Regions from separate parts of the Streptomyces sp. NPDC002057 genome, predicted to be linked through region 1. Evidence: riboswitches for the same ligand, from Rfam matches in the RefSeq annotation. Region 1 holds a riboswitch; each other region holds the start of a gene.
The links. A riboswitch is a leader RNA that binds a small molecule or an ion and turns the genes downstream of it on or off. The one in region 1 is predicted to bind cyclic di-AMP.
Positions count from the first base shown of each region.

Region 2: it holds a riboswitch for cyclic di-AMP, as region 1 does, so the genes downstream of both, ABT129_RS32590 (LysM peptidoglycan-binding domain-containing protein) here and ABT129_RS23005 (M23 family metallopeptidase) in region 1, are expected to answer to the same signal.
Region 3: it holds a riboswitch for cyclic di-AMP, as region 1 does, so the genes downstream of both, ABT129_RS07815 (C40 family peptidase) here and ABT129_RS23005 (M23 family metallopeptidase) in region 1, are expected to answer to the same signal.

Region 1 covers NZ_JBEOXR010000030.1:80,616-83,877, reverse strand. Annotated here, with positions in the region: gene ABT129_RS23010 (aldo/keto reductase) at 1-188, opposite strand, end outside; gene ABT129_RS23005 (M23 family metallopeptidase) at 238-1,377, opposite strand; cyclic di-AMP (ydaO/yuaA leader) riboswitch at 1,389-1,534, opposite strand; gene ABT129_RS23000 (PP2C family protein-serine/threonine phosphatase) at 1,736-2,941, opposite strand; gene ABT129_RS22995 (MFS transporter) at 3,096-3,262, opposite strand, start outside.
Region 2 covers NZ_JBEOXR010000060.1:17,040-20,301, reverse strand. Annotated here, with positions in the region: gene ABT129_RS32600 (phosphocholine-specific phospholipase C) at 1-454, shown strand, start outside; gene ABT129_RS32595 (DUF6197 family protein) at 529-1,170, opposite strand; cyclic di-AMP (ydaO/yuaA leader) riboswitch at 1,516-1,697, shown strand; gene ABT129_RS32590 (LysM peptidoglycan-binding domain-containing protein) at 1,703-2,566, shown strand; gene ABT129_RS32585 (phosphoribosyltransferase family protein) at 2,560-3,262, opposite strand, start outside.
Region 3 covers NZ_JBEOXR010000006.1:156,721-159,982, forward strand. Annotated here, with positions in the region: gene ABT129_RS07805 (ClpP family protease) at 1-356, shown strand, start outside; gene ABT129_RS07810 (hypothetical protein) at 364-669, shown strand; cyclic di-AMP (ydaO/yuaA leader) riboswitch at 1,060-1,190, shown strand; gene ABT129_RS07815 (C40 family peptidase) at 1,194-1,670, shown strand; gene ABT129_RS07820 (ATP-binding protein) at 1,738-2,175, opposite strand; gene ABT129_RS07825 (8-amino-7-oxononanoate synthase) at 2,457-3,262, opposite strand, start outside.

The DNA.
Region 1 (3,262 bases):
CCTTCGTTGCCCTCGGCCCAGGCCGAGTAGACGTCGGCGGAGTCGACGAAGTTGCCGCCGGCGGCGCTGTAGGCGTCGAGGACGGCGAAGGACTGCGCCTCGTCGGCGGTCCAGCCGAAGACGTTGCCGCCCAGGGCGACGGGGAAGACGTGCAGGTCGGAGCTGCCCAGCGGGCGGAGTGAGGTCATGGGTCGGTCAACCGTCCGCACCGCCGGGCCTATTCCGGGAGGGTCCGCGTCAGACGCTGAGGCCCTTGGAGCGGAGCCACTGCGCCGGGTCGATGCCGTCGCCGCCGGCCGTGTGCACCTCCATGTGGAGGTGGGCGCCGGTGACGTTGCCGGTGGCGCCGACGCGGCCGATGGTCTCGCCGGTGCCCACGGTCTGGCCGACGCCGACCGTCATGGAGGAGAGGTGGCAGTACCAGACCTCGGTGCCGTCGGAGAGCTCCAGGACGATCCGGTAGCCGTAGGAGCCGGACCAGCCGGCGGACTTGACCGTGGCGCCGTGGACCGCCTTGAGGGGGGTGCCGGTGGGCGCGGCGAAGTCGAGGCCGGTGTGGTGGCCGGAGGACCACATGGAGCCGGACTGCATGTAGGTGGCGGAGAGGGTGTACGAGGAGAGGGGCATCGAGTAGCTCGCGGCGAGCTTGGCGAGGCGCTCGGCCTCGGCCTTCGCCTTGGCTTCCGCCTCCGCCTTGGCCTTGGCTTCCGCCTCGGCCTTCGCCTTCGCCTCGGCGGCCGCCTTCTCCGCCGCGTCGGCCTTGGCGGCGGCCTCCGCGGCCGCCTTCTCGGCGGCGGCCTTCTCCGCCGCCGCCTTGTCGGCGGCGTCGGCGGAGGCCTGCTGCTGCTCGGCCTGCTGGAGGATGCGGGCGCGCAGGGCCTCGCCCGCGTCGCCGGCGCCGGACGGCGCGTTCGTGGCCTGACCGGCCTGGTCGGTCAGGGACGCCTGGACGGTCTGCCCGCCCTGTGCGTCCCGCTCCTCGTCGAGCGTGGTGTACGTGGCGACGGTGAGCGGGTTGGGGTTGGCGCGGGCCGCGCTGACCGTCTCGTGGGTCTCCTCGGGGAGGAGGTCGCCGACGCCGGGGAGGTCGTGGGCGTCCGGCAGGCCGAGGTCGGGCAGCGATATCGCCACCGGCGGCCGCTCCTGCGCGGTGGCGAGGCCGCCCGCGCCGACGGCCGCGATGACACCGACGCCGAGGACGGTGGAGGAGCGGGCGAAGTTGGAGCGCTGCTTGACGACCCGGTGCCGGCCGCCGGAGCGGCTCTGGGCGCGGAGGGAATCCTCGGTGGGGTTCCACTCGGTGTCCGGAGCGGCGGGACCCGCACCACCACCGAAGGCATCGAAGGGGGCTTCGGGTGCGGGAGTGTTGGACGCCACGAAGGCGCGCTCCTTTCCTTCCTTCTCGCCTACCGGGTTAGCTGACGGGTTCGGAGCAGGAAGGTCTCCTACGGGCGCGTCGCACAGGTGCGAAGGGCCCGATTCACCCCAAGTAGTGGTTCCCCGGTTCCTTTTCAGGATTCGGCGCGTGCGCACGGTGCCGCCTCTTGCGACGGCTGGGACGACCGCGCTGCGTTATCGAACGTTAATAGACAGGGGGTCCCGATTCCAAGCCGTTCCTCTTGATCATTCATGGGATTGGGCGGGAATGGCCCGAGTTGACCCCCCTTCAGTAAGGGGCGGCCAAACCTTCGCGATCTGACGTTTCGTCAATTGTTATCGCAGCGACACCTCTCGACTACGACCGGTGACCGGGCCCGCCCGGCGGCACCACCGGCATCGTCCGGCGCCGCTCCGGCTGCCCCGTCGCCGGCCGGCTCACCGCGAGCAGCGCCATGTCGTCCGTCGACCGTCCGCCCGTGTGGAGCCGTACGTCGTCCACGAGCGCGTCGAGCAGCTCCTCGGGCCCCGGGAAGATCCGGCCGGCGAGGCGCGCCCCCGGGTCGTAGAAGACGCCCTCCGGGTTCCGCGCCTCGGAGAGGCCGTCGGTGTAGAGGAGCAGCGTCGCGCCCGGCGGGTACGGTCGCGCCTCGGCCCGGTCCGGCCACGCCGCCAGATCGCCCATGCCGAGCGGCAGCGCGAAGTCGCCCGGCTCCAGCGTGTCCAGGCGCCCGTCCGCGTACAGCATCAGCGGGGGCGGATGCCCGCGGTTGACGACCCGTACGGAACCCCCGGAGGTGCCGCCGTCGCCGCGCGGGATCTCGGCCAGGACGGCCGTGGTGAACCCCTCGAAGGCGTCCAGCCCGTCCCTGCGGGTGCCCTCCCGGGCCAGCGCCCGTTCGAGCCGCTGCGCCACGCCCTCCAGGGTCCGTTCCTGCTCGGCGGCCTCCCGGAACGCCCCGATGACGACGGCGACGGCCTCGACCGCGTCCATGCCCTTGCCCCGGACGTCCCCGAGCACGAGCCGCACCCCGTGCGGGGTGTCCTGGACCGCGAAGAGGTCGCCGCCGATGAACGCGTCCGCCTGCGCCGCCTCGTAACGGGCCGCGCACTGCAGCCCGCCGATCCGCTCGGCGGGCGTCGGCAGCACCGCCTTCTGCGCGGTCTCCGCGATGACCCGCGCGGAGGCGAGCCGCTCGCCGCTGCGGCGCACGACCCGGTTGATGAGGAGCGCGAGCGCGGAGACGGTGAGCACGGTCAGGGCCTCGGTGAGGGCCGGGACCTCGTAGACGGTGTCGTTGTAGACGTGCAGCCCGACGGAGGCGAGGACGGCCGCGATCCCGGTGAGGAGCGTCGTGAGGGTGGAGAAGAACGGCGCCGCGATCAGCGGGGCGGCGGAGAAGAGCGGCGCCGCGCTGTACTGCGGCGGGGTCAGGACGTCGAAGACGACACCGCCCACGATGATCAGCGGTGGCAGTGCCCGGATGAACCTGCGGGCAACCCCGTAGGGGCGGCGGCCCTCGCCCCTCCGCCCGCCGCCGATCCCTCCCAAGGGGTGCCCCACCTGTGCTCTCCTGCCCCGTCCGTCCCGGCGGCGGCCCGTACCGCGCGCCCTCCCAGGGTCGCCGCCCCCGGTGGGGGCGGCGACTTCCACGGGGCCGACTGGCGTACCGGCCGGGCGGCTCACCCCGCCGGGGCCCGGGGCGGCAGGGGGCGGCTCACCCCTTCCGGGGCTCGGGGCAGCCGCGCGTCCCCTCCTCCGCCAGCCGGCCGCCCCTCGCGAGCAGGGCCATCGCCGCCGCGCACACCAGGCCGACCGCGCACAGCGCGAGCCACGGCACCGCCGACCACCCGGTCACGTCGAGCAGCGCGCCCGTCCCCAGGT
Region 2 (3,262 bases), on a different contig from region 1:
GGCCGCCTGGCAGTACACGGTCGACCCGGGCGCCACGGCGACCGACTACTTCAACATCGGCACGGGGTCGGGATCGGGGAAGTACGACATCTCGATGATGGGCCCCAACCGCTTCCTGCGCCGCTTCCTCGGGGACGCGTCCAAGGCGGGCAGAGCCGTCGAGGTGGCGGCCCGGTTCGCCCCCGAGGCGGGCTCGGGCCGGACGGCGCTCTGGTTCCGGATGAGCAACACCTCGGCGGGACCGGTGACCTTCACGATCCGCTCGAACGCCTATCGCACGGACGGCCCGTGGACGTACACGGTGCCGGCGAACTCCACGCGGGAGGACTTCTTCAACGCGGTGGCCCTCCACAACGGCTGGTACGACTTCACGATCGTCGTCGACATCGACGGGACCTGGTCGCGCCGGTACACCGGCCACATCGAGACCGGCGCCGCGAGCGTCACCGGCTGAGGCACGCCGGGCGGGCGTCCCGCGCCGATGAGCCGGGGGCGGCTTCCGGGCCGCCCGGCTCATCGGCACGGCCGTCAGCGGCCCGCGTGCGCCGCGCGGTGGATCGTGGCGTCGAGCAGGGCGACCGCGTCCGCGGCCGTACGGCCCGGGGCCCGGTTCCAGGGCCCGATCAGCTCGCTCCAGCCCCGCGACCGGAGCTCGGCCATGATCCAGGCGGCCGCCTCGTTCATGGTCGTGGCGCTGCCGTGGCCGAGCCGGTGCGCGGCGAGCAGCGCGCCGCAGACGCACCGGGCCCCCCGCGCGTCGCGCAGCTTGTACGGGGCGTTCTGCCAGCCCCACTCCGTCAGGACGAGGCGCGCGTAGCCGAGGTGGACCGAAGGGCGCAGATCCGGACGGCCGATACGGCGCCAGGCGTGCAGCCGGTCGGGCAGGACGGCCCCGATCCGGCCGGGGAGGCGGTGCTCGGAGGGCGGGGCCGGCGGCAGCGCGTCGAGCGCGTCCGCGACGAGGCGGTCCACCGGCACGGTGAGCAGAGCCCGCCAGCTCTCGTCGGGCGGGGGCGCGGGCGGCAGTACGGTCGCGGGCCGCGACGGAGTCAGGGGCGGCGGAGCGGTGGTCAAGTCCGTGACGGCACGCTGCCAGGCGGCGCTCTCGTAGAGCTCGGCGGCCTCGCGGTCGAGTCCGTCGGGGGTGAGCAGGGCGGCGGAGGGGGACATCCGGGCAGCTCCTCGGTCGGGGTCACCTCATCTTTCACGACGAATGTCGGTTTTGCGACTTTTAGGGTCGAGTGTCCACCTCTTCGATACGGCCTTTACCGCCCACTACCGAATTTACGTAGCCAAAAGCCCTATTCGGACATAAGGGCGCTGGTGACGCGACTCACTTTCCCGGCACGGCCCTCGGGGCAGAACTCCGCGCAGGCCGGGCCGGACAAGGAAGTTCGAGGAGCCTTCGGCGCGTTCGATCTTGAATTCATCGAATTCGGTGATCCAATTCCCGGGCCCGGGACTCCGGTCCTCTTGTTCTCTGTCGCATTACTGGCCTACGGTCACCTCCATTCGAGCGGATCGCCGAATCCTGCCACCGCTCGAAATACCTCCCTTTTCACCCGACGGCAGGAGCGGGGGACCCACGAATACGCCGGCCCGGAATCCGGGACGGCTCGGGGTGCAGCCGCGTGCGCGCGGCCGGACATCTCCCGTCCGAACCCGACAGCTCACCCCGCAGGCGCCGGAGAGGAATCCCGTCATGCCTGCTCACGGTAAGCACCGCCGCCCCCGACGCCGCGCCGTCTCCCATGGACTCGCGCTGGTCGGCACAGGTGGAGTCGCCCTTGCCCTCCCGCTGATCGCCCCCGCGGCGGCCGGCGCCGCCCCCGTCTCCGGCGCCCCGGAATTCACCGCCCGGGCCGTCGCCGCCCCCGCCGCTCCTGCCGCGGCCCCGGTCGCCGCCAAGGCTCCCGCCGCCCCGGCCGCCGCCCGCACCTACACCGTCGTGAGCGGCGACTCGCTTTCCCTGATCGCCAAGAAGAAGGGAATTCAGGGCGGCTGGAAGGGCCTTTACCGGGCCAACATGAGCGCGGTGGGTGACAATCCGTCACTCATTCACCCGGGTCTTGAACTGACGCTTCGTAAGGATTCCGCGAAGGCGGCTCCCGCCCAGGCGAAGAAGGCCTCCACGACCGAACGGGCCAGCCGCTCCGAGCGCCGGGCCGCCGCGCCCGCCGCCACCGGCGCGGGGGCCTCCGCCGCCGGTGCCGTCCAGGCCGCCCCGGTCGCCGTCACCCAGTACGCGAACAACCTCGACGGCTGGATCCGCGAGTCGCTCGCCGTCATGGCCCAGCACGGCATCCCCGGTTCCTACGAAGGGATCCACCGCAACATCATGCGTGAGTCCTCGGGCAACCCGCAGGCCATCAACCTGTGGGACTCCAACGCGGTGGCCGGTACCCCGTCGAAGGGCCTCCTCCAGGTGATCGACCCGACCTTCCGGGCCTATCACGTGCCCGGCACGTCGATGGACCCGTTCGACCCGGTCGCCAACATCACCGCCGCCTGCAACTACGCGGCCGACAAGTACGGCTCGATGGACCAGGTCAACGGGGCCTACTGACCCCGGAAGTGCCCGCTGAACCAGGAGGTGGCGAGTTTCGCCACCTCCTCCAGGGCGCCCGGCTCCTCGAAGAGGTGCGTGGCGCCGTCGACGACGGCCAGCCGGCTCTCGCAGCGCAGCAGGGAGCCGGCCCGCCGGTTGAGGTCCAGGACCGGCGTGTCCCGGCCTCCCACCACCAGGAGCGTGGGAGCCCGGACCCGGGCCAGACGGTCGGCCGCGAGGTCCGGCCGGCCGCCGCGTGAGACGACGGCGGTCACCGGGGACGCGGGATCGCCCGCCGCCCACAGCGCGGCGGCGGCTCCCGTACTCGCCCCGAAGTATCCCAGCGGAAGGCCCTCGCTCTCCGGGCGCCCGGCCAGCCACTCCGTCGCGTCGGTGAGCCGGCCGGCGAGCAGCGGGGTGTCGAAGACATGCGCCCGGTCGACCGCCTCCGCCTCGGTGAGCAGGTCGAACAGGAGGGTGCCGAGTCCCGCCCGGTTGAGCGCCGCCGCGACCGCCCGGTTGCGGGGACTGTGCCGGCCGCTGCCGCTGCCGTGGGCGAACAGGACGATGCCGAGGGCTCCCTCGGGCACGGCGAGCCGCCCGGCGAGCGTCACTCCGGCGGCCGTGGGGATCCGTACGTCCGAGTCCTGGACGACCGGGTCGTGCGCGGCCCGGTTCCGGTCCAGACAGGCGACGACCTCGGCGTCGGCGGTC
Region 3 (3,262 bases), on a different contig from region 1:
ACGTGGGGACCACCTGCCTGGGCCAGGCCGCGTCCACCGCCGCCGTCCTGCTCGCCGCCGGCACCCCCGGCAAGCGCATGATGCTGCCCGGCGCCCGCGTCACCCTCCAGCAGCCGTCCATGGACGAGCCGCTCCGGGGACAGCCCAGCGACCTCGACCTCCGGGCGCGCGAACTGCTCCGGCTCCGCTCGCTGGTGGCCCGGCTGCTCGCCGAGGACACGGGCCGGGACCGGGACCGGATCGACGCCGACCTCGACCGCCTCACGGTCCTGGACGCGCCGGCGGCCCGCGCGTACGGCCTGGTGGACCATGTGATCGCCGGCCGCGGCACGGCCGCCGACGGCCCGGCGCGGTGAGCGTGCCGTGGTCCCCGAGCTGCCGCCGCTGCCCGCCCTGACCCGGGCCGAGGGTGAACTCGTCGACGCCTACCTCGAAGTGGTCGACCTCCTTGGGAAGATCAATCCATCCAGGGGTGCGCATACCTATGGCGCCCTGCGCGCGGCCCAGGCCCTGGTGGGGCGTGCCGAGGCACTGCGCGAGGCCCTGACGCTCATGCATGAGCGGGGCGAGAGCGAGGTGCACGCGGACACGCTCGCGCGCGCCCTGCGGGTGCTCGACGGCGAGCGCAGAAGTGGCCGCGTCACCGTCCCGCGAGCCCGGGCGAGTTGACATTCCGGCGCGTCGTGTCCAGGTCCGGACGGCCGACGCGCACCGCAGAATCGCTCCCCCGTTCGGCGTAGTCGACGAGTCGACATATGTGCGGGGTGAGTTGCGCAACAGGTGTACACATCTAGCGGAATCGGGCGTTCCATCGCTGGTGCGGGGCTCGTCGGCCAAACCTCCGAAGATCACAAAGGCTGTCTGTCCACCTGAATGGATCAGTCGTGAGGAGCCTCACATATCGCCGTTTCAGCTCGGATTTCGACCCTGGTGTGGGTCAAGATCCCTGTCGACGACAAGCCCCCGCCACCGCGGCGGGGCGGTCCGGGCGGACGCCGAGTCCTGCCGCTGTCCCGGACGTCTGGTCGACAGGAGTGGATCGGCAGGAGTGGAGGACCCGATTTTTACGGGACGAACGCGCTGTTTCGGCGGCGGGTCCGTTCCTTGGGGTGAAGCCGCGTCAGCGGCCGGGCATCTTCGCCAGCCCGAACCCGACAGGTCATCCTTCGCAGGCGGCTGACGAAGGGTTGCGCATGACTGCGCAGATGCATGTCCCGTCCCTGCTGTCCCGGGCCGGAGCCGTCTCGGCTCTCACCCTCGCCGCCGTCGGCGGCACGCTGTTCGCACCCGGTGCGGCATCGGAGGCCCAGGCAGCGACCACACACGCGAACAAGGCACTGAGCGTCGCCGCGGCAAAGAAGGGAGCTCCGTACCGGTACGGGAGCACCGGACCCTCCAGGTTCGACTGCTCCGGTCTGACGCTCTACGCGTACAAGAAGGCGGGCAAGTCGCTGCCCCGCACCGCGCAGCAGCAGTACAACAAGACCCGGCACATCTCCGCCTCCAGCAGGCAGAAGGGGGACCTGGTCTTCTTCCACTCCGGTGGAAGCGTCTACCACGTGGGCATCTACGCCGGCAGCGGGAAGATCTGGCACTCGCCCAAGAGGGGATCCTGGGTGAAGCTCGACAAGATCTGGTCGTCGAAGGTCTACTACGGCCGCGTCCGCTGATCAGGCGGTAGCGGTCCGTTCGTGAGGGGTGCGGTGGCACCGCCGCACCCCCTCACGCGTCCCCCGGCTAACAGCTGGGGACCGGGGCCGCGCACCACGGGACCGTGATCCAGACCGTCTTGCCGCCGTCCTCGGTCGGCGTGACGGAGAGGCGGCCACCGGCCTCCGCCGCCAGGACACGGATGATGACCATGCCCCGGCCGTTGTCCTGCTGGACCGCCGCCGGAAGGCGTCGCGGCCTGCGGGGGTGGCTGTCGGTGACGCCGATGTGGAGCCGCTCCTCGCGCTCCAGACGGACCTCGACCGTGAACGTGGGCGACTGGCCGAGGGTGTGGAGCACGGCATTGGTGGCCAGTTCGGAGACCACCAGGCGGATCGAGTCCGCGAGGTCCGCGGCGTCGTCGAGGCCCCAGCCGGCCAGGACCTCCGCGACGAACCGCCGGGCCGTGGGGACCGAGGCGGGGTCGCTCGGCAGCGTGACGGATGCTTCCTGGTGATCTGCCATGGCGACGCTGTCCCTTTCCCGCCGGGGCGGCTGCCCCGGATTGCGCTTCGCGTCAGAGTGCCACCGATCGTGCCGCGCCGGGCGGCGTTCCACCAAGATATGTCCCTATCTGTCGCTCGAAGCGGTGAACTCTGCTGCCCGGGAACGCTCTTGGGCCGCACGGGACGATCGAGGGAGCGGGCGGGCCCGCGGGGCGTGCGCGCAGGGGTGGCCGTGCGGGCGGCCGCACAGGGGGCCGCGCGGGCGGACGTGCGGGGCGGTCAGTGACCGCCCCGTTCCCGTCATCCCCGCCGGGCGGCGGGCGCGGTGCGCAGGATCGTCTCCACCGCGTGCTCGATCTGCGCGTCCGTCAGGTCGGCACGCGCCGTCAGACGCAGCCGCGAGATGCCGTCGGGGACGGACGGCGGCCGGAAGCAGCCGACCACCAGACCCTGCTCCCTGCAGTCCGCCGCCCAGCGCAGGGCCGCCTCCGGGGAGGGGGCGCGCACCGAGACGACGGCCGCGTCGGGGCGGGCGGCGGTGAGGCCCGCCTCCGTGAGCAGCCGGTGGAGCGTGGTCGCGACGGTCCGGGCCCGCCCGGCGAGGCCCGGCTCGGCCACGAGCAGGCGCAGGCTCGCGAGCGCGCCGCCCGCGGCGGCCGGCGCGAGGCCGGTGTCGAAGATGAAGGTGCGGGCCGCGTTCACCAGGTGCTCGATCACCCGGGCGGGGCCGAGGACGGCGCCGCCCTGGCTGCCCAGGGACTTGGAGAGGGTCAGGGTGGCGACGACGTCCTCGTCGCCCGCGAGCCCGGCCTCGTGGAGGGCGCCCCGGCCCCCGTCGCCGAGGACGCCGAGGCCGTGGGCGTCGTCGACGACGAGTCCGGCGCCGTGCGCGCGGCAGGCGGCGGCGAGCTCGGGCAGCGGGGCCTTGTCGCCGTCGACGGAGAAGACGGAGTCGCTGACGACGAGGGCCCGCCGTCCGGGGTGCGCGTCGAGGGTCTTGCGCACGGCCTCGGGGTCGGTGTGCGGCACCACGGCGGTCTCGGCGCGCGCGAGGCGGCAGCCGTCGACGATGGAGGCGTGGTTGGAGGCGTCGGAGACGACGAGGG